DNA from 4 places in the Streptomyces sp. GMY02 genome. Region 1 is predicted to be linked to each of the others. Evidence: riboswitches for the same ligand, from Rfam matches in the RefSeq annotation. Region 1 holds a riboswitch; each other region holds the start of a gene.
What was found. A riboswitch is a leader RNA that binds a small molecule or an ion and turns the genes downstream of it on or off. The one in region 1 is predicted to bind cyclic di-AMP.

Region 1 (7,226 bases):
CGGATCGGTTCGGCGGCTGACTTCGGTGGTTGGATCGTGGAGCAATCGGCGGTGGAACTGGCCGAGCCGTTCACCTTCGTGGTCGGTGTGGACGGTGTGCTTCGGCTGGCGCCGCGGCGAAGCGAGCATGTGGCCTGTGCCGGCGGAGACGTGGTTCTGAGTGCCGGCGAGATCAGCTTCATACGCGAGGCAGACCGGTGGACGGTGAGCGAGGTCAGTAACCAGTCCACCGGCTATTGCCCGGATGTGGCCTCCTGGGCGGAGGTGGCCCGCGCTCTGGACGCGGTAGGGCTCCGGCGACCCTCCGGCTTCACCCACGAGGTGGTGTTCCGGCGGTGCCCCGACTGCCAGGAGCACAACATCGTGCGCGAGGACGACTTCGTTTGCGTCTTCTGCGGGAGCGATCTTCCCGCCGCATGGAACGTGGATCCCACCGGGTGACGGTCGAGGGTCATAGCCACTCGTTGATGGCAGCGACGAGGACGGTCGCCTCGTAGCGAACGGCGAGCTTTTCGTAGCGCGTGGCGACAGCGCGGTGTCTCTTGAGTCGGTTGATCCCGCACTCGACCGCATGGCGCCCGCGGTAGTCGACCGGGTCGAAGCATGGCGGTCGGCCGCCGCGGGAGCCGAGCTTTTGGCGGTTGCGTGCCTGGTCGGCCTTGTCCGGGATGGTGCAGCGGATCCGGCGGCGGCGCAGGTAGGCACGGTTCTTCCGGGAAGCGTATGCCCTGTCGGACCGTACGCGATCAGGGCGGACGCGTGGCCTGCCCGGCCCGAGTCGGGGCACGCGAACCTTCTGCAGCACTGGCTCGAACTGCGGCGAGTCTCCACGCTGTCCTGCCGTGACCATGATCGACAGCGAGGATGTCGCCCACTACGGCCGCCCCGGGTCGCTGGCAGCTGCCAGGGGGGTTTGTGGAGCCTCCCCAGGGCGGAGCGGTGCTGGATGAGTCGGCGCTGGTCGGCCAGGCTGTGCGGGAGCTGGTCGAGGAGGTGGGGACCAGTGCGGCCTCCGAGGACCTGAAGCTGTGGGTGGTCACCCGCGGTGAGAACGGCAGTGTCGGCCTGACCTACCTGGCGCCGGCCCTTACGGAGGCAACGTTGCGCGTGGACTTCGACGTCGCTGCGGCAGCTGAGCGCGCTCAAGGCCGTGAACCTGAGCTCGACGGCATCGCCCTGGTGCGTTCGCCGGACGAACTGGCCGCTTTGGCCGGTCCGCACGCGGACTACCTGGAGCCGATCGTCCGCCGCTTCTGCGGGCGCCGCTGAGGTCACAGGCCGCAGAGGAAGTCGCGCCCCCGTTCGTCGAGTTCGGCCACGCACCGCAGGCCGCGGGGCCGGAGGCGTGCGAGGTCGCCGCGCATGCGGAAGACCGCTTTACGGGTACGGACCGAGCGGACACCGCCCATGTGGTCCATGCCCCGGTGCCAGGTGGCGCACGCCTGCTCGATGCTGCCGCGTTTGAGGTGCATCTCGGCGCCCGCGACCAAGTCCAGGGCGACGATTCGCGCATAGGTGCCCGCCGGGCGGGCCGCGGCGGCCAGCGCGTACTGCTCGGCGGCGGCCCGGTGATCTCCCAGGGGCTCGTGGACCTTGGCTGTGCGGGAGTACACCGATACGCCGGGCGGGCCCCGGGCCAGCGCCCAGAACGGCACCTCGTCGCCGGGAGCGGCGGTCAGCAGGGTGCGGGCGTGTTCGGCCTCGGTGAGAGCCCTGCGGCGTCTGCCGTTCTTGGCCAGGGTGTGGGCGTGGACGACGCGGAAGAGGGCCTCGGTCTGGGCGTCGACCTGCCCCTTGGCGCAGTTAAGGCCGGTCTCGGCCAGGCCCAGGCAGTGCTCGGGACGGTGGAGCTCGAGACCCTGCATGGCCATCGTCGTCGATCCCCGCCCGGCTCGGACGGCGGATCAGCTCGCTCGCCAGCTCGACCACGGACGCCGTACGAACCAGCGCCACCTGCTCCACGCCCTGCGCGAGTTCGAACAGCACTACAACTCCCACCGGCCCCACCAAGGCATCGCAGACGCCCGCGCCCGCTGCACCCCCTGCCTCCGCCGATCACCGACCCGGACGCCATCGCCCACCTCGACATACGCCAACGCGACCGCCTCGGCAACACCCTCCACGAGTACCAGCATGCGGCCTGAACCGCACGGACGAGATTCTCGGCAGGGACAAGGCCACGTGAGCGCGCCGTTCACGAAGCGCGTCTATGTCCATCCGAGCCCCGAGGACCTGCGCGCCGCCTCGGATCACCTCACGGTTCTGCTCGGCTTCGAGGGCGACGCGGCTGCCTGAACATACCGGATGGTCGTGAGAGAAACCTGCTTCACGATCAGCGTAAACACGGTCTGACCTGCTGTGATTGTGGATCACTAGAATCTGCTCCCCATCAAACGACCTGTACGTCCTGTACATTTTTTACGTACCAGAGTCCTGTGGAAAGGTAACCGATGCACCGTCCTTCGGCCCGCTATGTCCTGCCCGAGTTCACCGAGCGCACCTCCGGCGGGTTCCGCACGCTCGATCCGTACTCCAAGCTCCTGGACGAGCGGATCATCTTCCTCGGCACCGCCGTCGACGACACCGCCGCCAACGACGTGATCGCGCAGTTCCTGCATCTCGAATACGCCGCGCCCGACCGGGACATCAGCCTCTACATCAACTCCCCGGGCGGCTCGCTCAGCGCCATGTCCGCGATCTACGACACGATGCAGCTCGTCACCTGCGACGTGGAGACGACCTGCCTCGGCCAGGCCGCCTCCACCGCCGCCCTCCTGCTGGCGGCCGGCACGCCCGGGAAGCGGATGGCGCTGCCGGGCGCGCGTGTCGTCGTACAGCAGCCCGCGATCGAGGAGCCGGTCAGGGGGCAGCCGTCGGATCTGGTGATCCAGGCGGAGGAACTGCTGCGGCTGCGCGCCGTGCTGGCGTCGCTGCTCTCCCGGCACACCGGTCAGAGCGAGGAACGCATCACCGAGGACATCGAGCGGGACCGGATCTTCACCGCGGCCGACGCCAAGGCGTACGGTCTGGTCGATCACGTGGTCCAGAACCGCAAGACGTCCCTCACCACGGGACACCCCTTCGGTTCGCACGGCAGGCGGTGACACGCCGATGCCGCCACCCGAACCTCCGCCGCTGCCGGCACTGACCCGCGCCGAGGGGGACTTCGTCGACAGCTTCCTCCAGGTCGTCGATCTGCTGGGACGGATCAACCCGGCACGCGGCTCGGACACCTACAGCGCGCTGCGGGCGGCACAGGCGCTGCCCGCGCAGGCCACGGCCCTGCGGGACGCCCTGACGGCGATGCACATGCGGGGCGAGACCGAGCTGCACAGCGCGACGCTGGTCCGCGCGCTGCGGGTGCTGGACGGCCAGCGGCGCGCCGGGCGCGTGGCACTGCCTCCCGAGGTCATCGAATGAGCCCCGACACGCCATGACACCCCGTCCGTTCCCGTATGGAGGGCGTCCGTACGGGAACGCTTGGCCCGTACGACGTACGACACGACGGGACACACGGGGGGAGTCAAGTTGCGCAGGGCGGCCGGACGCGCGAAGCGCACCCCGGCTGCCTGCAGGTACGGCACTCATCGGGGTCCGGAGCCCCGGAACGACACACCGCTCCGCCACCCGTTTGGAACAGGCGTGACGAACTTCACATAGCGTCGTTTCTCCTCGGAATTCATCTGATTACGGGCCAAGATCCCTGGGACGACAAGCCCCCGCCATCCACGGCGGGGCGGTCCGGGCGGACGCCGAGTCCTGCCGCCGTTCCGGATGACTGGTCGACAGGAGTGGATCGGCAGGAGTGGAGGACCCGAGCAGTACGGGACGGCCACGCAGTCCGTTACGAGGCCGTCTCTTGGGGTGAAGCCGCTGACGCGGCCGGGCATCTTCGCCTGTCCGAACCCGACAGGTCATCCTTCACAGGCGGCTGACGAAGGGTTGCGCGATGAATGCGCAGACAAATGTCCCGTCTCTGTTGTCCCGGGCCGGTGCCGTGTCGGTCCTCACCATCGCGGCGGTCGGCGGCACGATACTGGCGCCCGGCGCCACGTCCGAGGCCCAGGCCGCCACACGCGCGGCCAAGGCCCTACGGGTGGCCGCTTCCAAGGCGGGCTCCCCCTATCAGTGGGGTGCCACCGGGCCCCATCGCTTCGACTGCTCGGGCCTGACGCTCTACTCGTTCAAGAAGGCGGGCAAGAAGCTCCCGCGCACCGCCCACCAGCAGTACAACAAGACGCGCCACATCCCGGCCTCCCACCGGCGCAAGGGCGACCTGGTGTTCTTCCACTCGCGAGGCTACGTCTACCACGTCGGTATCTACGCCGGACGCGGGAAGATCTGGCACTCGCCGAAGACCGGTGCGCTCGTACGGCTCGAACGCATCTGGTCCCGGAACGCCCTCTACGGCCGGGTGAACTGACCGGCACGACATGCCCGGACCGGCCGGTGCGCGCCCGGCCGGTCCGGGGAGTCCCCCAAGCCGTACGAAGCAGCCAAGCCGTACGAAGAAAGCCGCACCAGGAAGACCGTACGAGCAAGGCCATACCCGCAAGGCCGTACAAGAGCCTGACGCGGATCAGCTCTGGACCGGCACCGTCCAGGGCAGTGCGATCCAGACCGTCTTGCCACCCTCCGCGGTCGGCGTGACCGTCACCTGTCCGCCGCCCTCCGCCGTCAGCGAGCGGACGATCACCATGCCGCGGCCATTGTCCTGCTGCACGGCCGCAGGCAGCCGCTGCGGCCAGCGGGGATGACTGTCCGTCACCCCGACCCTGAGCTGTTCGTCCCGGTCGAGCACGATCTCCACGGTGAAGGTGGGCGACTGGCCGAAGGTGTGCTGCACGGCGTTGGTCGCCAGCTCCGAGACGATCAGCCGCACGGCGTCGGCCGTCTCGGCCTCCCCCGGCAGACCCCACTCGGTCAGCAGGTCCGCGACATATCTTCGGGCCGCCGGTACCGACGCGGGATCGCTCGGCAGCGTGATGGATGCTTCCTGATGGTCTGCCATGGCGACGCCGTCCCTTTCCCGCCGGACCTGACTCCGGCGCAGTACGGATGACTGCGCGGACGGCCTCGGACTGTGCTCAGCGTGCCACTCATCCTGCCGTTCGCATCGCCGATCCACCGAGATCTGCATATATCTGTCGCTCAAAGTGGTGAACTCTGCGACGCGAGACCGTATTTGGGCGGCGAAAAGATAACTTCTCCGCCGCGGCGCCCTGGCGCGTACGAGACGCTTACCGAAGCGGTTCGGGGAAGGGAATTAATCATGCGGCATATTCCGGCGGTACGCCGGCGCAGGCTCGGGGAGGAATTGCGCAGGCTGCGCCAACGGGCGGGGCTCACCAGTGGCGAGACGGCGCGGCTGCTGGGCTGGCACCAGTCGAAGGTGAGCCGGATCGAGACCGGCGTCAGCGGGGTGAAGGACGAGGACCTGGCGGCGCTGCTGGACGCGCTGGGCATCTCGGATCCTCAACTGCGGGCACTGCTGGGCGCGTTGGCGGGCATCACGGGCGGCGGGCCGGGGTGGTGGAAGGCGTACGGCGGGGTGATCCCGCCCCGTTACCGGGACTTCATCAGCCTGGAGTCCCAGGCCTCCTCGGCCCGTACGCTGGAGACCTCGGTGGTGCCGGGACTGCTCCAGACGCCGGACTACGCGCGCGCCGTGACCCGCGCGGCGCTGGACGGTCTGCCCGCCACGACGGTCGACTCCCTGGTCGAGGTACGGCTCGCCCGGCAGGAGGTGCTGCACTCCGCGGCGCCGCTCGAACTGTATGCCGTACTGGACGAGGCGGTGCTCCGGCGCGAGGTGGGCGGTCCCGGGGTGATGCGGGGTCAGCTCCGCCGGCTGTCCGAGCTGGCCGCGCTGCCGCAGGTCTGTCTCCAGGTGCTCCCGTTCACCGGGGGCGGCTATGTCGGACTCTCCGGGCCTTTCGTTGTCTTCTCATTCCCGCATATTGCTGATCTGGATTTGGTCGTTCTCGACCATTTGACGAATAGCCTCTATCTGGAACGGAAAGAAGACCTTGAGGCGTACTGCGCCGCGTTCCGTACGATGCAGGCGCATGCCCTCCCGCCCGAAGAATCAGTGGATCTCATCGCCGGGATCGGTGACGGCGTGTAGGGAGCATCATGTCCGCCCACCTCGCACAGCCCCCTGTCCAGACTTCATTCTCCCCCCGCACATCCCCCACCCCATCAACGGCTTCTCCGGTCTGTCCGCCGTCCCCCGTGCCACCCCTGGCCGCGGACTCCGTCTGGCGGCGCAGCAGCCACAGCACCGGGGCGAACAACTGCGTGGAGTCCGCCCGTACCGCCGCGGACGTCCTCGCCGTACGGGACTCCAAGAACGTGACCCGGCCCCATCTGTCGTTCTCGGCAGCCGCGTGGACGTCCTTTGTCTCCGCGCTGTGCGAGGAGACCTTCACGCACTGACCGGCCGGGCGTCGGCCGCGCCCTCGGGAGCGGTCGCCGTGACCGTCCGTACCGCCGCGCCGATCTGTTCCCGCGTCAGATCGGCGCGCGCGGTCAGCCTGATCCTGGAGATCCCGTCCGGCACCGACGGAGGGCGGAAACAGCCCACGGCGAGTCCCTCGGCACGGCAGTCGGCGGCCCACCGCAGGGCAGCCTCCGGGGACGGTGCACGTACGGATACGACCGCCGCGTCCGGCGGCGCGGCGCTCAGCCCCGCCCCGGTCAGCCTGCGGTGCAGCGTCCGGGCCACCTCGCGTGCCCGGTCCGCCCGGCCGGGCTCCCCGCGCAGCAGCCGCAGACTCTCGAGCGCGCCGCCCACGGCCGCCGGCGCGAGCCCGGTGTCGAAGATGAACGTCCGGGCTGCGTTGACGAGATGCTCGATGACCCGGGCCGGGCCGAGGACCGCGCCGCCCTGGCTGCCCAGGGACTTGGAGAGCGTCAGGGTGACGGCCACTCCCGCCGCGCCCGCGATGCCCGCGGCGTGCGCCGAGCCCCGGCCGCCCTCGCCGAGCACCCCCAGACCGTGCGCGTCGTCGATGAGCAGCGCGGCTCCCCTGTCCCGGCACAGCGCGGCCAGTTCCGCCAGCGGCGCGGCGTCGCCGTCCACCGAGAACACCGCGTCGCTGACCACCAGTGAGCGCCGCCCGGGGTGCGCGTCGAGGGTCTTGCCCACGGCTTCGGGCTCCGCGTGCGGTACGACCACGGTCTCGGCGCGCGAGAGCCGGCAGCCGTCCACGATCGAGGCGTGG
Region 2 (7,226 bases), 2.7 Mb from region 1:
GTGCGATGTGACGCGAAAGGAGATCCCCAGGGGCTGCGGAGCGGGCGCGAAGGTCGCACTCTTGGCCCTATGAGTGATGCACCGATCGTCGTCCACCGGGCGTCGGGGACAGGCGGGCGGCGGGTCACGGTCCGCGGGCGGATCATGGGACTCGCCCACTCCGACGACCACCTCATCGAATTCCTGCGCCTGGCCGGTCTGCCCGACGCCTGGGAACTGCTCGACGACCCGTCCTGGGTGGAGTGGCAGGGTGGTCCGGCGCACGAGTACGACGCGGCGTGAAGCGTACGACGCGGCTTGAAACATACGGCGGACGTACGGCGTGAAGCGTGGGGCAGACGTACGGCGTGACACGCAGGGCGGACGCACGCCGTGACACGTACGACGGGCCGCGCGTCCACGCGCACGGACAGCCCGGCCGGGGACACAGCCGGAGACAAGGCCGGGGACACAGCCGGGGGCATGACCGGGGACACAGCCGGGATCCGGCGAACCCTCGCCCGGTCCGGAGCGATCGTCCTCAGTCCGGCGCGATCGTCGCCGCGATCGACGTGAGCTGCGTCAGGCTGTCGATGCGCCAGTCCGCCGCCTCCACCACCTCCGGGTCGTCCGCCCACAGATAGCCCCAGGGCCCCCGCCGCAGATGCGCGGTGCGCAGGCCCGCGCGCCGGGCGGGGAACACGTCGTACGCCGGGTGGTCGCCCACGTACACCGTTCTGCCGGCCTCCGCCCGCCCCACCTCGATCACATGCTCGAAGAACTCCGGATCGGGCTTGGCGACCCCCACTCGGCGGAGGTGGCCACGAGATCGACCGGGAGATCGAGGCGGCGCAGCAGATCGCCGGACTTGACGGTCTGGTTGCCCGCGAGGACCACCCGGATGCCGAGCGCCTGGAGACCGGCCAGCGCGGGCCGTACATCCGGGTAGAGATCGGACTCGTCGAGATGCTCGCCGCGGCCGGCGGCCTCTCTGGCACGGTTGGCGGCGCCGATGTCCATACCGGGCTTGATGAGGCGGAGGGCGTCGGCGTCGCCCTTGTTCTGTACGGTCGCGGCGCCGACGAGCGCGGAGACGGTGTGCCGGGGGACACCCAGCCAGTCGGCCCACGAGGCCCAGTAGCGGTCGTCGCGTACGAGGGTCTCGCCGACGTCGAACACGATGGTTTCGATCACCGGTCCACGCTAAAGGGACACGCTCTGCCGATTGTCAGTGGCTGGCCGTAGCCTGTCTCCTATGTTCGCTTCCTCGTCCGGTTCGCCTTCGAGTACCGCCCCTTTGGCTCCTTCGTCTCCTTCAGCTCCTTCTTCGTCCTCCTCGGCCGAGGCGTCCGCTTCGATCGATGTTCCGGTTGATGCCTCGGCCGGCGCTTCGGCGGATGCCGCGCCCGCCTCGGCGCCCGCGGAGGGTTCGGTGCGCTCCGCCGCCGTTGTGAATACGGAGATCCGCGCCCTGTGGGGCCGGGCCGGCGGCGCGCTGTCGCCCGCGGAGCAGGAGCGCTACCAGCGGCTTCTGGTGGAGTGGGCCGCGGCGGTACGGGCCGATGTGGTCGAGGCGGCCTAACCCCTCCACGGAGGCCGGCCGGCCGTCCCCGGACAGGTAATGGTGATGATCTTGATCCGGATGGCGTAAGATTGTGTTTACCGACGCGGGGTGGAGCAGCTCGGTAGCTCGCTGGGCTCATAACCCAGAGGTCGCAGGTTCAAATCCTGTCCCCGCTACTGAAGAGAGCTGAAGGCCCGGATTCCAAGTGGATCCGGGCCTTCGCCGTGTGCTGCCCGGCGGGCATGTGCTGCTCCACGGCCGGGTGCTGCCCGGCGGCCATGCGCTGCCCGACGGCCGCCCTGTGCCACTCCTCACAGGGGCCGCTCCCCACAAGGCTTGACCTTTACGTTGCGTCAACTTCTACCGTCGATGTCATGGAGTGGTCGATCCAGGAGATCGCGAAAATGGCCGGGACCACCAGCCGCACCCTCAGGCACTACGGCGACCTGGGGCTGCTGACGCCCAGCCGGACCGGCAGCAACGGCTACCGCTACTACGACCAGGACGCCCTGGTCAGTCTTCAGCGGATTCTGCTCCTCCGGGAGCTGGGCCTCGGTCTGCCCGCGATCGCCCGTGTCCTCGACGGCCAGCAGGACACCGCCGCCGCCCTGCGCGCCCACCTCGGGCTGCTGGAGCGGGAGCGCGAGCGCATCGAGCGGCTGATCGGCTCGGTGCGGACCACTCTCCACAAGACCGTGACAGGAGAGGAACTCATGGCCGAGGAAGTGCTCGACGGCTTCGATCACACCCGGTACGAGCAGGAGGTCACCGAGCGATGGGGCCGGGAGGCGTACGAGAAGGGTGACCGCTGGTGGCGCTCGCTGAGCGAACAGGAGCAGAAGGAGTTCCAGGACCGGCACGAGACCATCGCCCGCGACTGGGGACGGGCCAAGGAGGCGGGACTCGCCCCCGACAGCGACGAGGCGCAGGACATCGCCCGGCGTCACTGCGCATGGCTCTCGGTGACGGTCGAGGCCACCAAGTCGTATGTCATCGGCGTCTCGTCCATGTATGTGGATGACGAACGTTTCACAGCCGCATATGACAAGTACCGTAAAGGGACAGCAGTGCTCGTACGAGACGCCATGAAGGTGTACGCCGAGCGCCACCTGACCGACTGACTGAACGACCGGCCGATTCACGGACCGGCCGGCCGAACGAACGACCGGCCGGATCCCCGACTGGCCGTCTGACCTGCTGGGAAGGCGGGCCGGTCCGACCGGCTCCCTAGCCCACTCGGCCGACGGCGAGTCGCCCCCGGACGTGGCAGCGGACAGCCTGGGTGGGGCGCGGTACCGTCCGTAGCCCTAGGCAGGTGACCACTGGTGGGGAAGCTGAGGAAGCTCACGGAGCCGCTGAGCAACGGGGGCCGGCGCGCCGACGACATCGCCGGTCCCGTGTCGGGCGACGGGATGCCGATTCCCAGCAGCCGGGTCCGTACCGGGCGGCGGCTGGTCCGTTTTCTCCCGGTGCTCGTGATCGTGGTCGGCGTGGTCTTCGACTTCGTGACCCCGACACGGGTCACGGCCGGCCCGCTCTACGCTGCCGCCCCGCTGGTCGCCGCCCCGTTCTACCCGATGATCGGCACGCTGCTGGTCGCCATCGCCTCGCTCCTCGCCGAAGTGGCGGTGCATCTCTACGCCAGCTCGCTCATGTCGCTGGAGTCCCTCAGTGAAGTGCTGACCGTGCTGGTCGTCTCGCTCCTCGCGCTGTACATCAGCGGGGTGCTGCGCCGCAGCGGTCAGCGGCTCGCCTCCGCCCGCATCATCGCCGAGACCGCCCAGCGGGCGGTGCTGCCGAGACCCGCGGAGCGGATCGGGGGCTCCGTATCGCCGCGCGGTACGAGGCGGCGCAGGAGGGCGCGTTCATCGGCGGCGACCTCTTCGCCGTACAGGACACGCCGTACGGAGTACGTCTGGTGGTCGGGGACGTACGGGGGAAGGGGCTTGAGGCGGTCGAAGCGGTGGCGGTGGTCATCGGGTCGTTCCGGGAGGCCGCCGAGCAGGAGCCGTCGCTGGAGGGGGTCGCGCAGAGACTGGAGCGCGCTCTCAAACGCGACGGGTCGCGGCGGGGCGGTCTTGACGCCTTCGAAGGGTTCACCACGGCCGTAATCGCGGAGATCCCGCACGACGGGGGAGTGGTACGGCTCGTCAACCGGGGCCACCCCGATCCGCTGCTGATGTGCGAGGACGGAGCCGTGTGCATGCTGGAGACACGGGACCCGGCGCTGCCGCTCGGGATGAGCGATCTGGGTGCCTGGCCGGACCGGGCGGAGCAGGCCACCTATCCGATGGGGGCGACGCTGCTCTTCTACACCGACGGGCTCACCGAGGCACGCGACGCGCACGGGGTCTTCTACCTGCCGCGCGAGCGGCTCGACGGGCGGATCTTCCAGGGGCCCGACGAACTGCTCCAGGCGCTGATCGACGACGTACGGCGGCACACGGGCGGCACCGGGAGCCAGGACGACATGGCGCTGCTGGCGGTCAGCCGGCCGACGGAGGGGCAGCCGGAGCGGCGCAGGACCATACCGCTGGTTCCATGACCGGGCCCGTGGTTCCGTGACCGGGCCCGCGACGGCCGGCCGGGACCGGTTCCGTGACAGCCGCCGGCTCCGCGACGGTCGGCCGGGACCGGCTCCGTGACAGTCGGCGGCTTCGTGATGTCGGCCCGTTCCGTGATGCGCGTCGGCTCCGTGATGGCCGTCGCGACTGTATGTGATCGGCGCGTGCCACTCCGCATAACATTTGACAGACCGTCAGGTATGCGAGATGCACTGAAAGGCAGTCAGCTCGCCCGATTGCGTATGCATGTGCCCTGGTGTGTCCGATGCGAAGTTGTTAATGATCACCCGGAACGGCTTGGAATAAGGGCCCGGTCTCTATTAACGTTCGATAACGCAGCGCGGTCGTCCCAGCCGTCGCAAGAGATGGCACCGTGCGCACGCGCCGAATCCCGCAAGGGAACCGGGGAACCACCAATTGGGGTGAATCGGGAGTTCTTTGCTGCTCCGCGCAGCTCAGAGCACCCGTAGGAGACCTTCCTGCTCCGAACCCGTCAGCTAACCCGGTAGGCGAGAAGGAAGGAAAGGAGTGCGCCTCAGTGGCGTCCAATCAGCCTGCCCCCACCGCCCCCTTCGAAACCACCCCGTTCGGTGACGAGCCGGAGCGGGCCTGGGGGAGTGGAACCCGACCGAGGAATCCATACGCCCGGTACGCGGCAGGCACCGCGTCGGCAAGCAGCGCAACGGCTTCGCCCGTAGCTCCACGGTCCTCGGCGTCGGGGTCATAGCCGCCGTCGGCGCGGGCGGCATGGCCACCGCGCAGGACAAGCCCCCGGTCTCCATATCCCTGCCGGACGCCATCACGGACAACCTCCCCGACGCCGGCTCCCTGCCGGGCATGGGGTCGCTGGCGGGGAACGACGACACCGAGCCCGATCCGCTGGCCAGCGCGCCCCTCACCACCGCCGGGATGACGACGGCGGACGCCGAGCAGGGTGCCACCGACGCCGGCGAGGCCCTGCGGGCCCGGATCCTCCAGCAGGCCGAGCAGCAGCAGAACGAGGCCGACGCCGCCGAGAAGGCGGCCGCGGAGCGCGCGGCGGCCGAGCAGGCCGCGGCGCTGGCGAAGAAGCAGCAGACCGAGGCCGAGAAGAAGGCCGAAGAGGCACGGAAGAAGGCCGAGGCGGAAGCCAAGGCCAAGGCGGAGGCGGAGCGCCTCGCGAAGCTGGCCGCCAGCTTCACCCTGCCGACCTCCTCGTACACGATCACCTCCACCTTCGGCCAGTCCGGCTCCATGTGGTCCTCCGGCTACCACACCGGCCTGGACTTCGCCGCCCCGACGGGCACGCCCATCAAGGCCGTGCACAGCGGCACGATCACCTCGGCCGGCTGGTCGGGCTCGTACGGCTACCGCACGATCCTGCAACTGGACGACGGTACGGAGCTGTGGTTCTGCCACCAGTCCTCGATGACCGTCACCGCCGGACAGAAGGTCACCACCGGCGAGACCATCGGGCGGGTCGGCGCGACCGGCAATGTGACCGGGCCGCATCTGCACCTCGAAGTGCACACCGCGGACGGCACGGGCATCGACCCGATGAGCTGGCTGGCCGACAAGGGCCTGACTCCCTGACGCTTGCTCCTCCCTCCGGCACGGGTTTCCTCCGTGCCGGGGTTCAGTACTGGCGGTACGGGTTGAAGCCGTCGTAGTCGATGTACGGCGGCGGCACCCGTACCCGTCCGGTGGCCCGCGCGGCGAAGGTCAGCGCGGGCCCTGCCGTACCCCCACGGGCCCACAGCCGGTCCAGCAGCTCACGCTCGCGCCCCGCGAAGTCCGGTCCCGCCGTGCCGCGGCGGGCGCGGTGGCGCAGGAACGCCAGGGTCGTCGCGGACGCCTCGTACTCCACCACCGCCCTGGCCGCCTGCGGTCCGAACGTACGGTGTGCGAAATCGCGCGCCACGGTGCGCGCCCGCATCGAGGACAGCGCCTGGGGTGCGGCCGACGGCAGCCAGCCGGCCTCGGCGTACGCGAGCAGCTCGGCCGCGACCGTCCGCAGCCCGCGCTGTCTGCTCCAGATCGCCAGCCAGGTCACCAGACCGAAGACCGGGACCATGAACAGCCCGTACACCGCGTAGAAGCCGTACGGACCGAAGAGCGACGACGAGCCGTTCCACAGCGCGTGCGTGCCCATCGCCAGCGCCAGTCCGAGCAGCGGCAGGACGAACCTGCGTATTCGCCGGCGGCGCGGGGCCATCGCCGCCAGCCCGAAGCCGATGCCCGTGAGCACGGTGAAGAGCGGGTGCGCGAACGGCGACAGCACCACCCGTACGAAGAAGGTCGCGGCCGTGACGGAGGCCAGGCCCGCGCTGCCCATGCTCCGGTCCTCGCCGAAGGCGCTGCCGAGATACAGGATGTTCTCGGTGAAGGCGAAGCCGGTGGCGGTGAAGCCCGCGAACACGACCCCGTCGACCAGCCCGGTGAACTCCCTCCTGCGGAACAGGAACAGCAGCAGGACCGCCGCGGCCTTGGTGCTCTCCTCCACGACCGGGGCTATCACCGTCGCGCCGAGGGACTGCGCGCCGGCCGGGTCCGCGGTGGCGGTCGCTATCCACTGGGTCGCGAAGGTGTTGGCGATGATCGCGACGAGCGCGGCCGCGAAGGCGCCCCAGGCGAAGGAGAACAGCAGATTCCGCCAGGGGGCGGGATCGACCCCGTCCAGCCAGCGGAACGCCGCCATCAGCAGCGGTACGGGCAGGACGCCGAGCCCGAGGCCGACCAGAAAGCCGTCCGTGCCGGTCTGGTCCCGCACCAGCGCCAGGATCACCAGGCCGCAGAGCGCGAGCACCGTGATCACGGCCGCCGCGCGCACCGCCCGGCGGCGCCAGAACGCGCGACGCGGCCGAAAGCGCCCGGACGCGGGCGCGGGACCGGCGGCCTCCGGTCCTTCGAGCCGCTGCGAGGGCTCGTGGACAGGAATCGCCGGACCCGGTTCGAGGCGCTGCTGCGAGGCTTCCGACACCCGATGACAGTAGCGAGCGGCACCGACAACCACGATGGTGCCTGTGCGGCTACCGGCGGTTACGCGGGGTCGGGGGCGCGTACGGGCGAGACTGCCACGGCCTCGGCAACCGCCGTTACGCGGGCTGCGCCGGCTCTGCGGGCGGCAGTTCCCGTACGCG
Region 3 (7,226 bases), 2.1 Mb from region 1:
CGACGGCGGCGACCCGGGTCACGCGCGCCCCTCCTGCTCGTGCCGGGAAACCCCCGGGGCCACGCACGGCGTCACGCACGGCCCCTTCGCCCACCACTCCGGCAGCATCGCCAGCGCCTCGTCCCCCAGCGGGTTCACCCCGGGGCCCGCCGCCAGCGAGTGCCCGACCAGCACGTGCAGGCACTTCACCCGGTCCGGCATCCCGCCCGCGCTGGGGAAGCCCTCCAGTACCTCGATGGCGTCACGGCGCGCGAGATAGTCCTCGTGCGCCGCGCGGTACGCCGCCGCCAGTTCGGGGTCGGCCGCGAGGCGCTCGGTCATCTCCTTCATGACACCGTTCGCCTCCAGCGTGCCGATGGCCGAGGCCGCGCGCGGGCAGGTCAGGTAGTACGTCGTCGGGAAGGGCGTGCCGTCGGGGAGCCGGGGCGCGGTCTCGACCACATCCGGCTGTCCGCAGGGGCAGCGGTGCGCGATGGCGCGCAGGCCGCGCGGCGGGCGGCCGAGCTGTTCCTCGAACGCGGCGATGTCCGCCTGGGTGGGCTCGGTGCGTTCGGTCTGCGGAGGAGGGGTGTCCATGCCTGCCTTGGTTCTTGCGTGTGTGCGATTGTGCGTACGTGTACGAGTGCGGGTGCGGGTGCGGGTGCGGTTACGCATATGTCCCCGCGGTCCCGGGTGTCCGTGCGGTCCCGGATCGCGTACGGCCTGAGTGTCACCCGAGTGTCTACGAGTGTGCTACCGCTCCGGACGGTCCGCGTTGTCCACGTCGTCCAGGACATTCGAGTACCAGGGGCGGTCCGTCGCCTCCCGGCCCTCCTGGTGCTTCCGCGCCGCGTCCGGGTCGATCATGGTGTATCCGGTCTCCCCCGGCATCACATAGTGGAGATGCTCCCGCGCCAGCCGCTCGATGTACGCGTCGTCCTGGAGCCGCGCCTTCTCGTCGCGCAGCTCCTCGACCCGCTGCCGGGCCTCGCGGGTCAGCCGCTCCTGCTCGGCGATCTCGTTCCGCTGCGACACGAACTGCCGTGTCGGATACGCGAGCGCCACCACCAGGGTGCACATGACCAGGGCGAGAAAGGCGGCCCGGCCGGTCAGCCGGGAGCGGCGGTCCTGGCGGCGGTTCTGCGAGCGGTAGACACGGGCGGCCGTCTGCTCGCCGAGCAGCCGCAGCCTGGTCGCGGTGGAGAACCGGTCCCGGTTCCCTGCCATGGCTCGCCTCCCCTGTCATGTACGTACGTCCCCGGACACGGTACGGGACCGGGGCCGGGGACGTACGACGACGGGCGGTACGGGACGGGCAGGAGGGCACCGGCGGGATGCCCCCGGCAGCCATGCCCCGCCCCGCCCTGTCGCGAGCGGGCGCTCACGCGGAGCGCGAGCCCTGTGTGAGCCGTGCGTGAGCCGTGAAGCCCTGCGTGAGTCGGCTCGCGTGAGCCGTCTCGCGCGGGCCGTCGGACCCTACGCGGAGCGGAACCGCGGGAACGCGCTGCGCCCCGCGTACACCGCCGCGTCGTCGAGGATCTCCTCGATCCGCAGCAACTGGTTGTACTTGGCGACGCGGTCCGAGCGGGCCGGGGCGCCGGTCTTGATCTGGCCGCAGTTCACCGCGACGGCCAGGTCCGCGATCGTGACGTCCTCGGTCTCGCCGGACCGGTGGGACATCATGCACTTGAAGCCGTTGCGCTGCGCCAGCTCGACCGCGTCCAGGGTCTCGGTCAGCGAGCCGATCTGGTTGACCTTGACGAGCAGGGCGTTCGCCGAGCCCTCCTCGATACCGCGCGCCAGCCGCTCCGGGTTGGTCACGAACAGGTCGTCGCCGACGATCTGCACCTTGGAGCCGAGCTTGTCGGTGATGACCTTCCAGCCGGCCCAGTCGTCCTCGAAGAGCGGGTCCTCGATGGAGACGAGCGGGTACGCGGCGACCAGCTCCTCGTAGTACTCCGTCATCTCGGCGGCCGAGCGCGACTTGCCCTCGAACTCGTACGAGCCGTCCTTGTAGAACTCGGACGCGGCGACGTCGAGCGCGAGCGCGATGTCGCGGCCGGGCACATAACCGGCTTCCTTGATGGCCTCAAGGATCAGGTCGAGCGCGGCGCGGTTGGACTCCAGGTTCGGCGCGAAGCCGCCCTCGTCGCCCAGGCCGGTGGAGAGGCCCTTCTGCTTCAGGACCTTCTTGAGGGTGTGGTAGACCTCGGCGCCCCAGCGCAGCGCCTCGGAGAAGGACTCCGCGCCGATCGGAGCGATCATGAACTCCTGGATGTCCACGTTGGAGTCGGCGTGCGAGCCGCCGTTCAGGATGTTCATCATCGGAACGGGCAGCAGGTGCGCGTTCGGGCCGCCCAGGTAGCGGAAGAGCGGGAGGTCGGAGGCCTCGGAGGCGGCGTGCGCGACGGCGAGGGAGACACCGAGGATCGCGTTGGCGCCCAGCGAGCCCTTGTTCTCGGTGGCGTCGAGATCGATCATGGCCTGGTCGATCAGGCGCTGCTCGGTGGCGTCGTAGCCCACCAGCTCCGGGCCGAGCTGCTCGATGACCGCGAGGACGGCCTTCTCGACCCCCTTGCCCAGGTAGCGCTTGGGGTCTCCGTCACGGAGTTCCACGGCCTCGAACGCACCGGTGGAGGCACCGGAGGGGACGGCAGCACGGCCGGTGCTGCCGTCGTCGAGGCCGACCTCGACCTCGACCGTGGGGTTGCCTCGGGAGTCCAGGATTTCCCGGGCTACGACGACGTCGATGGACGGCACGAGCATCTCCTTCTGGGATGTGACGCGTGGAGTGCAGGGCCTCATTGGCCTTGCGGCAAGAGCCTAACCGTCCCCGGGGTACGGGCCCGTCGGCGCCCGCCCGCTGGGACGGAATGAGTACCCGAGCGCTCCTGGACAGGCCCCGGCCCGGCGCGCGTACGGGGGATCACGCGCCGGGCCGGGGCGGTCGGGTGGCCGATGAGGGCCGGGCGGAACGGACCGGTACGGCGATACCGCCGCGCCGGGCCGGTCCGTTCCGCGCCGGGCCGGCGGTCAGCGGAGGTGGAGCTGCTGTCCCGGGTAGATCAGGTCGGCGTCGCGGACGATGTCCTTGTTGAGGTCGAACAGCTTCTTCCAGCCGCCCTTGACATGGTGGACCGTGGCGATCCTGGACAGGGTGTCGCCGGACTTGACCTTGTACTCGCCGTCGCCCTTCTTGATCGTGCCGGTGCCGGTGGCGGCCCGGCTCTCGCCGCGCGAGGCGGGCTGCGCTCCGCTACGGGCTCCGCTGCCTGCGGACTCCTGCCGGGGCTGCGTCCGCTGCTGGGCGGCCTGATCGCCCGTACCGGAACCGGAACGGGAGCTGGAACCGGAGCCCGAGCCGGACCCGGAAGCCGAGCCGGATCCGGAGCCCGAACCCGAGCCGGCCGAGCCGCCGTCGTACGCCGCGCCCGAGAGGTTCACCCCGCAGGTGGGCCACGCGCCCTTGCCCTGGCCCGCGAGGACCTTCTCGGCGACGGCGATCTGCTGGGACTTGGAGGCGAGATCGGCCCTGGCCGCGTACGCCGTACCTCCGTAGGCGGCCCAGGTGGAGCTGCTGAACTGGAGTCCCCCGTAGTAGCCGTTGCCGGTGTTGATGGACCAGTTGCCGCCGGACTCGCACTGCGCGACCCGGTCCCACTCGGACGCGGTCGCGGCGGAGGCGGAGGTGGCGCCGATCAGCGGGACCGCCACGGCGGCACCGGTGATCCCGGCGAGCGCGGCGTAACGGGCGGTCGTGGAGCGGGCGGGACGACGGTGCTTGCCCTTGCCGGAACGGCCGGACCGGCCGGCTTCGCTGACATCGCTGACATGGCTGACACGACTGGCACGCAGCATGGAACTCTCCTCACCGACGCCTACGAGGTGAGCTGTCGGGTTCGGGCTGTGAGCTGCCCGGCCGGGTGTGACGGGTCCTGTCCCACGGACAGCACCCGGCGCACCCGGCTTCACCCCGAGCCGGTCGCCGGCCGTCTCTCGACGGCCGGGCCCGGCACAAACCGTGGTTCCCCCGCTCCTGCCTCCGGCGCTTGACGCGAACTACTTCCCTTCGGCCGCCGGCAGGATTCGGCGTGACGGTCGACGGGGCCCGCGGTGCGAGCGGTTCAGACCGTAATCACAGGCCCATCGGTTCATCAAAGAAGTACATCGGGGACAAAAATCCCCTTAACGACCTTCCAGGTTTAGGCGTTTCGGCTGGTGAGGACCTAAGTCGGCGCAACGCACAGGTCAAAAGTCCTCAGTTGCCGCAAAGAGACGCTTGTCTCACTTGCGCAGAAGAGGACATAGAGCGGCGAACCGCCCCGCCGACAGCCGGGCCGGCTCCCCGGCGAACGGCTTCTGTTTCACATCCGGATCAGGACCCTGACCAGGGCATACGGGCCGCCGGTCGAGCCGGGGACGAGCGGCGGACGAGCGCGGGTCGAGCTAATGGCCCGCCCGGGGCGGGCCGGGGGCGGGCGACGCCCACCCCCGTTCACCTCACAGCCACCCGCCGGGCACCTTCAGACCGTCAGCGATGAGCCAGTTGCGCTCGGCGGGCCGGTCGGCGTCCGCGGCGCCGGAGGCGTCCGAGGCGTCCGGCAGGACATCCGTACTCCGTGACAGTCCGTCACCCCGTGAGGCATGACGACCGTATTCATAGCCTTCGCCCGAGGTGTCCGGTACGGCGTCCTCCTGGGCCGCCGGGCCGCGGTGCTTGCCGGTGGCCGAGTCGCTGCCGCCGACCGCCGTGCCGCCGAGGCCGCCGGGAAGGGCGCTCTCGATGCCGTCGGCGCCGGGCGTACCCTCCGTACCGTCCGTGCCCTCGGCGGAAGCGGAGGCTCCGGGCGTGGGGGCGACGGCCGAACCGGAGGGGACCGACTCGCCCGGCCGCGCGCTCGCGCCGGCGGACGGGGAGGACGTGCCGCCAGGAGTGGCCGAGGGGCCGTCCGACGGACCGGTGCTCGCCTTGCCCTTCGGGGCCTTGACGCGGTCCGAGTCGCCGCCGAGGTCGATGTCCGGAAGCAGGGCGTCCACCAGACCGGAGACCGGGGCGCAGCTCGACCAGGCCTTCACGCCCTCCGCCGAGAGCACCTTCTCGGCTATCGCTATCTGCTGGGAACGGCTGGCGAGGTCGGGCCGGGCCGCGTACTCCCCGCCGCCGAAGGCGTCCCAGGTCTCCTGGGTGAACTGGAGGCCGCCGTAGTGGCCGTTGCCCAGGTCCGCGCTCCACATGCCGCCGCTCTCGCACTCGGCGACCCGGTCCCAGGTGGAACCGTCGGCGGCGCTGGCACCGGAGGCGGCGAACAGCGGGATGGCGATGGCCGAACCGGTCACCCCCGCGGCGACGATCAGAGCGGGAGCCTGGCGTGGTCTGCGGTGTCGGCCGTTCCCGGAGCGCATGCGATTGCCTTCCGTGTGACTGTCGTTTCGACTACGGCGATGGTGCTGCTGAGTCGTCGGTGAACGTAGCGGTACTCGAACGCCTGTCACAAGTCGATGCAGCGGAGATCACGTGAAAGTCACAGTCTTGACGACCCGTCAGTTATTCGGGCTTGACGAGACGCGGTACGGCGGCGAAACCGGCAGCCGTCCATCAGCCGGACAATGGCGTGAACTGCACCGGAAGTGTGCGCAATCCCCGCATGATGAGCCCGCCGCGCCAGCGCAAATCCACCGGATCCACGGCAAGCCGCACATCGGGAAGGCGGGTCAGCAGTGTCGCGAGAGCGGTCTGACCTTCGAGGCGGGCAAGCGGCGCGCCGAGGCAGTAATGGATTCCGTGCCCGTAGCCAAGGTGCTGATTGTCACGCCGGGCAAGATCGAGAGTGTCGGGTCCGGCGAACCGCTCGGGGTCGCGGTTCGCCGCGGCGAGTACGACGAGTACGGGATCGCCCGCCGCGACCGGCTGCCCGCCCAGCGTCAGCGGCTCGGTGGCATAGCGCCAGGTCGCCAGCTCCACCGGCCCGTCGTAGCGGAGCAGTTCCTCGACCCCGCTCGCGAGCAGTTCCGTCTCGCCGGCGTCGATCGACCGCTGGAACCGGGCGCGCTCCTCGGGATGGCGCATCAGCGAATAGACGCCATTGCCGATCAGGTTCACGGTCGTCTCGAAACCGGCGAACAGAATGATGAAGGCCATCGCCGCGGCCTCGTTCTCGGTGAGATGCTCGCCGTGGTCACTTGCCCGGATAAGACCGGAGATCAGATCGTCACCGGGATTCTCCCTTTTGCGATGGATGAGTTCGGCCAGATATCCCCGTATCTTCTTGACGGCCCGCGCCACTCCGCCGCGCGGCCCGGCGCCGTTCCCCCCTTTTGTATGGCGCAGCATCATTCCGGCCCAGTCGCGGAAGTCGTCCTGGTCCTCGGCCGGCACTCCGAGCAGATCGCAGATCGCGTAAATGGGGAGGGGAAAGGCGAAGTCATGGATCAGATCCGCCTCGCCCTCCGCGGCGAATCCGTCGATGAGCCGGTCGGTCAACTCCCGCACCCGCGGGGCGAACTCGGCGACCCGCCGTGGTGTGAACGCCTTTGACACGAGGCGCCGCAGCCGGGTGTGGTCGGGCGGATCGATGTTCAGCAGATGCGTCATGAGCGCGGCGTCCCGCTCCCCCGGGATCCCGGTCTTGCCCTTGGCGTGCGCCGACTCGGCATGGTGCACGGGGTTCTTGGACAGCCGCGCGTCGGCGAGGGCGGCCTTGGCATCCCCGTACCGCGTCACGAGCCACGCCTCGACACCGCTGGGAAGCCGGGCGCGATGGACGGGAGCCCACTCACGGAGCCAGGCGTACGCGGGGTAGGGGTCGCTGGCGAACTCCCAGGTGAAGAGTTCGGGGGCGGTGGGGGTGGGAGCGGGGGGCGTCGGTGTCACCGGTCGACGGTAACCGGCCGGGCGGAGGAGGCCGGCCTTGGGCGGGCCGGGCGGGCCGGGCGCGCGTTGACGTGCCTCTAGAGGTCGCGCGCCAGATCTTGCGCTGCCTGATAAACCACGGCCCACTCCGCCCTGCGGGGCCTGCTGACAAGGTCGCTCAGCTCTTGCGCCGACTCTTCGTCGCCGTCCTCGGCCGCCACCCGCAGCCAGTGCTCGGCCTGATCGCGCATGAGCCTGCCGAGAAGGGCGGCGGCGAGCCGGCTGTCGGCCTCGGCGGCGGTCCGGAGGTACGGCATGGCCTCGAAGACGTCACCGCGTTCGGCCAGGTACTTCCCCGCTTCATAGGCGTACTGCGGATCCGCGTCCGCCGCCGCGG
Region 4 (7,226 bases), 6.3 Mb from region 1:
TCTCGGCGTAAGTGGTGTGCACCTGGGCGGTGTTGCGGTCCGAGACGGTGTGCACGACCCGCTGGGGGACCTGGCCCGCGGACACCTGCATCACATCGTAGAGATAGGGGCTCCTGGCGGTGCCGGAGATGGCGACCGTGGTGCTGTGCTTCTTGAGCCGGGCCAGCAGTGCGGTGCCGCCGGTCTCGCTCACCCGTACCACCGGCACGGCGTAGCGGTCGCCCACCGGGTCCCAGCGGGTCCACGGGTAGCGGGACGGGAAGACCAGCAGGATCCCCTTGGCGCCGGCCTCGGCCGCCGCCCGCGCGAGGTCCCGTTCGTTCCCGCCGACGCCGCGGACGACCGCGAGCTTGCCGCGCACCCGGGAGGTACGGAGGTCGGGGGCCGTGGCCGTACCGGCGTCCACCGCGGTCAGCCGTACGCCCTTGTCGCCGAAGAGCGGGGAGGACGGCATGTAGTACGGGTCGAGAGCGCTCTCAGTGCCCGCCGCCTCGGCCTCGATCAGCGGGGCCACGAGCTGCCAGCGCGAGGCGAATTCAAAGGTGCCGTCGGTGACGGGCGCGGTGGGGCTGATGTACACGCGCTTGGCGATGTCGAAGAACATCACGCCCTGGATCAGACTCCGCCCGTCGATCTGACGGTACGTCTGATAGCTGACGATGCCGCGCTGTTCGGCGGGCCGAGGGGTGCGGATCTCGACCGGGGTGGTGGCGCGCTCGTCCAGGGTGACGGACCTGTCCCCGGTGACCTTCACCTCGGGCACGACGACCTGGCGCAGTTCCTGACCGTCGTCCGCGTCGGCGATGGAGGAGTGGCTGAGCTGGTACGTGCCCTCCTCCACCTCGGCGACCGCCGGCGAGAGGCTGGTGTAGCCGACAAAGCCGTCCGGGCCCCAGATGGTCGGGAGCGCTTCGATGCGATTGCCCTGGAGGTCGATGGTGTTGACGGTGAGACGGTGGACCGGGCCGTCGACGACAAGGCTCACCGTGGTGTGCACGGTGGTCCTGCCGTCAGCCGTGGTGGCGGTCACATAGCCGTAGTAGTCGCCGCGCTCGGCCCGTGACGGATCGGCGGTCAGCGGTACGTCGACGGTGGCGCCGGGGGCGACCTCCACCGAGTCCGCTCCGAGCCGGAGCGCGTCGGCCGCCAGGACGCGGCCGCCGCTGGTGGTGAGCCGGGCCGTCAGCCGGAGGGAGAGCGCTGCGGCGGAGGTGTTGGTGTAGCGGATGGTGCCGGAGGCGTCGGCGGCGGTGGGTGTGCTCCCTGCCCGGAACGGGCCCAGCGCGAGGGTGCCCGTCGCGGTCAGCGGGCCGAGTGCCGCAGCGGCCAAGTCGATCCGGCCGCCGCCCTGCTGGGGCGGCTGCTGCCCGTCCACCGTACGGGCCGTGCTGACCAGGGCGTCCTTGAGCCGGTCCGCGCGCCAGTCCGGGTGCTCCTGCGCGAGCAGGGCCGCGGCTCCGGTCACATGCGGTGTGGCCATCGAGGTGCCGGACGCGGAGATGTAGTACTGGTCGACCGGGTCGCCCATGGTCGTTCCTGCGGCGCGCGCGGCCACGATTCCGACGCCGGGTGCCGTGACATCGGGCTTGACCGCGCCGTCGCCGAGGCGGGGCCCGCGGCTGGAGAACGGGGCGAGCGAGTCGTCGCGGTCCACGGCGCCCACGGTGAGGGCCGCGTCGGCGGCGCCGGGCGAGCCGACCGTACGCTGCCCCTGCTCCCCGCTGTTGCCCGCGGCCACCACGAACAGGGCGCCGCTGCTCTCGCTGAGCCCGTTCACCGCCAGGCTCATGGGGTCGGTGCCATCGGTCGGGGTGTCGGAGCCCAGGCTCATGTTGATGACCCTGGCGCCCTCGGCCGCGGCCCACTCCATGCCTTCGATGACCTGGGACTCGGTGCCGTACCCGTCGTTCCCGAGGACCTTGCCGATCAGCAGGCCGGCCTCCGGGGCGACGCCCTGGCGGCTGCCGCCCGAGGCGGCGCCGGTGCCGCCGACGGTGGACGCGACATGGGTGCCGTGGCCGAAGACGTCCTCGGTCCCGCCACTGGCGGAGAAGTCCTTGGCCTCCAGGATCCGGCCCGCGAGATCGGGGTGCGTTCCGTCGGCGCCGGTGTCGAGGACGGCGACCTTGACCCCCTTGCCCCGGTAGCCGGCGCCCCAGGCGGCGGGCGCGTTGATCTGTCCGGTGCTGCGGTCCAGGGCGGCGCCGACCTTGCCGTCCAGCCAGACCTTGGGTGTCGCGCGAAGGCCGGCGGCGCTCATCGAGTCCGCGGCGGGGGCGAGCGTCTTCCAGAACGCGCCGAGGTCGTCGGCGGGTATCCGCAGCGAGCGGGCGCCGATGCTCTCCAGCGTGTGGGCGGGTACGGAACCGTCCTGGAAGCCGGACAGGGTACGGAGCGTCCGGGCGGCCGCTGCCCCGGCCGGCTGCGAGACGATCAGCGGCAACGTGGAAGTGTGGACCTCGTCGTACCCCTGCGCGACGAGCGCGGTCACATCGAAGAGTTCGCGGTCGAGTGTTCCGGCGGAGACCAGGTCCATGGCGTCGGAGGGAAGTACGGTCAGCCGGCCGTTCTGCTCGGCGGTCTGGAAGAGGACACCGTCGCGGCCGGGTCCTGGCACGACCGAGGCCGCGCGCTTTCCGTCCGGGCCCGTGCCGAGCGTCACCCGGTCACCGGTGATCAGCCGTACCGTCGCGGCGGTGCCCGCGGGGGCGGGCGCGGCAGTACCGGGGTCCTGGGCGGCGGACCGGGCGGAAGCGGCGGTGGCCCGGGCCGAAGCGGCGGCGGCCTGGGCCGAAACCGGCGCCATGGCACCCGCGGTCATCAGCAAGGCCATCGATACCGCCGCCGTCAGGCGGATACGTCTCATCTGTCCAGCCCCTTCGTTCAACTCCGTGGTCACGCGGTGTTGGACAGAATCTGGTAGCGGCGGAGGGGCTGTCACTGATTCACGGTGTCGTGGTTGGGACATGTCCCAACCACGACACCGCCGGGGCCGATCTAGTCGAGAAGGCGGGCGCGCAGCCGTTCACGTGTCTCGGGGGAGAGCCCCAGGCCCTCGGTGAGATACGCCTCGGTGCCGCCCCAGGTCTTGTCGATCGTCTCGAAGGCCGTGGCGAGATACTCGGCGCGCGCGTCGAAGAGCGGCCTGAGCAGCTCCATCACCTCGCCCGACATCCCTTCGGGGGCGTTGTCGCTGCGCCGGACCGGATAGCGGCGGTGCGGGTCGTTCGACTTCAGATAGTCCGCCTCGATCGCCTCGGGCTCCACCCCGACCGCGAGCAGGGCCACCGCGATGGACAGACCGGCCCGGTCCTTGCCCGCCGCGCAGTGCATCAGCGCGGGCATGCTGTCCTCGGCCAGGGCGTGCAGGACCCGGCTGTGCTCGGCGGTACGGTCCGTGATGATCGACCGGTACGATCCGGTCATCCGGGCCGCGGCCCTGCCGTCCGCGAGGAGCGAGCGGAGCTGGTCGAGGTCGCCGTCCCTGACCATCCGCCAGAACTCGGCGCCGTCGGCCGGGTCGGTGAGCGGGATGTTCACATTCCGTACGCCGGGCAGCTCCACATCCGCGCCGTCGAGCTTCAGATCGGCGGCATTGCGGAAGTCGAAGATCGTATGGAGGCCGAGGGAGGCGAGAAAGGCCGCGTCTGCCGCGGTGGCGTTGGCGAGATGGCCGCTGCGGAAGAGTCTTCCGGTCCTCACCCGCCTGCCGTCCGTGGTGGGCAGTCCGCCGACATCACGGAAGTTGCGCACGCCGGCCAGCTCGGGCTCTGTCGACGGGACCTGCTGCGTCACGGCCTGCTCCTCCATGTCCGATGCCGGCGCGGCTCGCCGACAAGGTCGACCTCTGACCCTACGACATCTGTTCCCAGGGCAATCAGTTCGAGTGTCGGGATTCCTGCGGGACTATTCGGACATCGCATGCCACATTGCACGACCGTGAATATCGGTCAAATGTCGATCTGTCCGTATTGAGTGATTCTGTATGGCCTGTCCTGTTCACGGATGAGATGGGAACCCGCCCGTGAGCAGGATCATATTCGTGACGTTCCGTGGCGGCTCTCCGTACCGGATCTCCCGAGCCGAAGCGGAAATTGGCGACCGCGGTCCACACAGGGTGACCGGTAATGCCGGGATAAATGCGAGGAAGTTCAGAAGAAGTTCAGCCGGGGGAATAGAAATGCTTGTTCCGCTCGTCCCGCTCGCTTAAATTCACCCTCACTCCGGGCGGAACGCCGAATCCTGCCGCCGCTCGGAATTCACATCCGACCAGCAACGCGTGGCAGGAGCGGGGGAACCAGGTAGTACGCCGATCCGGAAACTCCGGAACGGCTCGGGGTGAAGTCGCGCACCATACGCGACCGGGCATCTCCAGTCCGAACCCGACAGCTCACCTCGCAGGCGCCGGAGAGGAATTCGCCATGCCCGCGAAGGGTAAGCACCGCCGTCCCAAGGCCAACCCGGTATCGCGCGGATTCATAGCCGCCGGCACCGGCGGAGCCGCCATCGCACTTCCGCTCATAGGCGCCACCGGCGCCCACGCCGCCGAGAAGGCCGCGCCCGCCACCGCCCCCCAGGCCGTTCCCGAGCACCAGCTCTCCGCGGAGCAGTCCGCGCATTCCACCGAGAAGAAGGCCGCCGCCAAGAAGTCCCATCAGAGGACGCGGACCTACACCGTGGTCGCGGGCGACTATCTGTCCAGGATCGCCAGTCAGCAGCATGTCCACGGCGGCTGGAAGAAGCTGTACGCGGACAACCGCGAGGCCGTAGGACCCGACCCGTCGCTGATCCACCCCGGGCTGAAGCTGACCATCAAGGCCAGGGGCGGGCACCACGCCAAGCCCGCAGCCCCGGCGAAGCCGTCCGACTCCTCCGATTCCCCGGACCCGTCCACCACCACGCCGGCGGACGACTCCGGGGCGGCTCCCGCGCCCTCGGACTCGCCGGACCAGAGCAGCGGTTCGGGCTTCACCACGCCCGTCGACGATGTCGAGATCGGCACTCCGTACCACGCCTCCGGCAGTTCCTGGGCCAGCGGCTACCACACCGGTGTGGACTTCCTCGTCTCCTCGGGCACCGAGGTGAAGGCGGTCGGCGCGGGCACGGTCGTGACGGCGGACTGGGGCGGCTCGTACGGCAACGAGGTCGTCATCCAGCACAGCGACGGCCACTACTCGCAGTACGCCCATCTGTCCTCCATCTCCGTCTCCGAGGGCGACACGGTCAGCGAGGGCCAGCAGATCGGTCTCTCCGGCGCCACCGGCAATGTCACCGGTCCGCACCTGCACTTCGAGATCCGTACCGGACCGGACTACGGTTCGGACATCGACCCGCTGGCGTACCTCCGCGATCAGGGTGTCGACATCTGAGCGACGACAGCATCCAAGGGGCGGAACAGCGGTACCTCTTACCTCGTAGCCTGTACCTCTGCGCAGCTCGTAGCTCGTACCTCTGCCCGGCGCTTCTGCGCCGGGCAGAGGCCGTTGCGCCTATTCCCGGTTGGCCGAAAATTGACCGATGGCATATCTCACCAGCCGTCAAGCCCTCCCTACGGTCGCGTAGGCCACATCTGCGGGGGAAAGATATCCTGCTGTGGCAGACGATTCGAGATCAAGAAGAAGAGGCGTATTCGGGTCGTACACGTCGTACACGGCGGTCGGTGACAGCTTCACGGAGGGCGTGGGCGATCCCGGACCCGACGGACGGTATGTCGGCTGGGCGGACCGGCTGGCGGTGCTGCTGGCCGACCGGCTGGCGGACGGGGCGGCGTTCTCCGGGGACGCCCCGGACACCGTGCACGGTGATTTCCGGTACGCGAATCTCGCCGTACGCGGCCGGCTCCTGGACCAGATCGTCGACGAGCAGCTCCCCCGGGCGAAGGAACTCGCCCCCGACCTGGTGACCTTCTGTGCCGGCGGCAATGACATCATCCGGCCGGGCACCGATCCGGACGATGTGGCCGAGCGTTTCGAGCGGGCCGTCGCTGATCTCACCGGCGCTGTCGGCACGGTCATGGTGACGACCGGCTTCGACACCCGGGGCGTTCCCGTACTCCGGCATCTGCGCGGCAAGATCGCCACGTACACCGCTCATGTACGGGCGATCGCCGACCGCTATGACTGTCCGGTGCTCGATCTCTGGTCCCTCAAGTCCGTCCAGGACAGGCGGGCATGGGACGACGACCGGCTGCATCTGTCCCCCGAGGGCCACACCCGGGTCGCGCTGCGTGCCGCGCAGGTGCTCGGGCTCGACGTACCCGCCGATCCGGACCAGGCGTGGCCGCCGCAGCCGCCGCGCGGTGCATTCGAGGTGCGGCGGGACGACATCAACTGGGCGCGCGAGTATCTGGTGCCCTGGATCGGGCGCCGGTTGCGCGGGGAGTCCTCGGGCGACCATGTGGAGGCCAAGCGTCCGGATCTGCTGCCGCTGAGGCAGTGAGGACGGAGCCGGGGGGATGACGTCGATTTTGGCTACGAGTTCCGGTTCGGAGTGATTTTCACTCATCAGAATGGACCGTGCGGCGTTGCCGCATGGGCCGCTCCCGCCTTGGCGATAACCGAGCCGAAGGGGTCCTCCGGTGTGGCGCCGGCCAGGGGAGAGCCCGACAACGGCGCTGTGGGTTCAGGGGGTTGCGATGGCGGACAACGGCAGTGCGAGGCTCGCGGCGGGGGCGGTCACGTTCGTCACGGCCAATGAGGACCGCGACCACGACACCGGGATCAATATCTCGGTCAGGACACCGGACGGCGTGGAGGCGGCCTCCATCTCCGTGCCGTTCGGTCAGTTCAAGGACGGGACGACGGCGGGGCCCTACCCCCTCGATGTGCTCACGGAGACCACGAAGGACGGACTCTCCAACGGGACCGCGACGGTCACCATCCATCCCAACGGGGACGACACCTGGCGGTTCGACATGCGGCTGAGGCTGCGGTTCACCGACAACACGCACCTCTCGGTCAGTGCCGAGAACATCGAGCTGAACGATGACCGGAACACCACTCAGATCTCCCTCGGGGGCCCGCCGAACTGAGACCGGCCCGGGGCACGGGGGATCCGCTCCAGCACTCCGCCCGCGAAGACGTCGTACAGCGGCAGTGTCTCCAGGTGCACATAGCCGATATGGCAGTCGCACACCGCCAGGGGGCACGGCCGGGGCGCGAGCGCCTGGCGGTACGAACCGTCGTACAGGTTGCCCAGCTCCGTACGGACGAAGTGGCAGCGCCGTA

Region 2: linked by a shared signal. The riboswitch ahead of KQY30_RS19235 (M23 family metallopeptidase) and the one ahead of KQY30_RS31180 (C40 family peptidase) in region 1 are both predicted to bind cyclic di-AMP.
Region 3: linked by a shared signal. The riboswitch ahead of KQY30_RS21980 (transglycosylase family protein) and the one ahead of KQY30_RS31180 (C40 family peptidase) in region 1 are both predicted to bind cyclic di-AMP.
Region 4: linked by a shared signal. The riboswitch ahead of KQY30_RS04025 (LysM peptidoglycan-binding domain-containing M23 family metallopeptidase) and the one ahead of KQY30_RS31180 (C40 family peptidase) in region 1 are both predicted to bind cyclic di-AMP.

The regions. Positions count from the first base shown of each region.
Region 1 is NZ_CP077658.1:7,313,926-7,321,151, reverse strand. Features, by position in the region: gene KQY30_RS31210 (hypothetical protein) at 1-441, shown strand, start outside; partial or broken gene KQY30_RS31205 (transposase) at 452-850, opposite strand; gene KQY30_RS31200 (NUDIX hydrolase) at 865-1,269, shown strand; gene KQY30_RS31195 (hypothetical protein) at 1,272-1,865, opposite strand; partial or broken gene KQY30_RS36790 (hypothetical protein) at 1,942-2,144, shown strand; gene KQY30_RS31190 (ATP-dependent Clp protease proteolytic subunit) at 2,451-3,104, shown strand; gene KQY30_RS31185 (hypothetical protein) at 3,112-3,420, shown strand; cyclic di-AMP (ydaO/yuaA leader) riboswitch at 3,754-3,945, shown strand; gene KQY30_RS31180 (C40 family peptidase) at 3,950-4,423, shown strand; gene KQY30_RS31175 (ATP-binding protein) at 4,580-5,011, opposite strand; gene KQY30_RS31170 (helix-turn-helix transcriptional regulator) at 5,273-6,127, shown strand; gene KQY30_RS31165 (DUF397 domain-containing protein) at 6,235-6,438, shown strand; gene KQY30_RS31160 (8-amino-7-oxononanoate synthase) at 6,428-7,226, opposite strand, start outside.
Region 2 is NZ_CP077658.1:4,568,724-4,575,949, forward strand. Features, by position in the region: gene KQY30_RS19205 (hypothetical protein) at 70-282, shown strand; partial or broken gene KQY30_RS19210 (HAD family hydrolase) at 521-1,170, opposite strand; gene KQY30_RS19215 (hypothetical protein) at 1,412-1,561, shown strand; tRNA gene KQY30_RS19220 (tRNA-Met) at 1,646-1,719, shown strand; gene KQY30_RS19225 (TipAS antibiotic-recognition domain-containing protein) at 1,918-2,664, shown strand; partial or broken gene KQY30_RS19230 (PP2C family protein-serine/threonine phosphatase) at 2,956-4,088, shown strand; cyclic di-AMP (ydaO/yuaA leader) riboswitch at 4,480-4,634, shown strand; partial or broken gene KQY30_RS19235 (M23 family metallopeptidase) at 4,646-5,679, shown strand; gene KQY30_RS19240 (PrsW family intramembrane metalloprotease) at 5,723-7,066, opposite strand; gene trmB (tRNA (guanosine(46)-N7)-methyltransferase TrmB) at 7,182-7,226, opposite strand, start outside.
Region 3 is NZ_CP077658.1:5,184,076-5,191,301, reverse strand. Features, by position in the region: gene KQY30_RS22000 (Ppx/GppA phosphatase family protein) at 1-22, opposite strand, end outside; gene KQY30_RS21995 (DUF501 domain-containing protein) at 19-576, opposite strand; gene KQY30_RS21990 (septum formation initiator family protein) at 733-1,206, opposite strand; gene eno (phosphopyruvate hydratase) at 1,456-2,745, opposite strand; gene KQY30_RS21980 (transglycosylase family protein) at 3,013-3,837, opposite strand; cyclic di-AMP (ydaO/yuaA leader) riboswitch at 3,840-4,037, opposite strand; gene KQY30_RS37170 (transglycosylase family protein) at 4,480-5,382, opposite strand; gene KQY30_RS21970 (cytochrome P450) at 5,576-6,850, opposite strand; gene KQY30_RS21965 (sel1 repeat family protein) at 6,928-7,226, opposite strand, start outside.
Region 4 is NZ_CP077658.1:969,463-976,688, reverse strand. Features, by position in the region: gene KQY30_RS04035 (S8 family peptidase) at 1-2,866, opposite strand, end outside; gene KQY30_RS04030 (tyrosine-protein phosphatase) at 2,998-3,795, opposite strand; cyclic di-AMP (ydaO/yuaA leader) riboswitch at 4,224-4,417, shown strand; gene KQY30_RS04025 (LysM peptidoglycan-binding domain-containing M23 family metallopeptidase) at 4,422-5,369, shown strand; gene KQY30_RS04020 (SGNH/GDSL hydrolase family protein) at 5,593-6,438, shown strand; gene KQY30_RS04015 (hypothetical protein) at 6,635-7,030, shown strand; gene KQY30_RS04010 (STM4011 family radical SAM protein) at 7,000-7,226, opposite strand, start outside.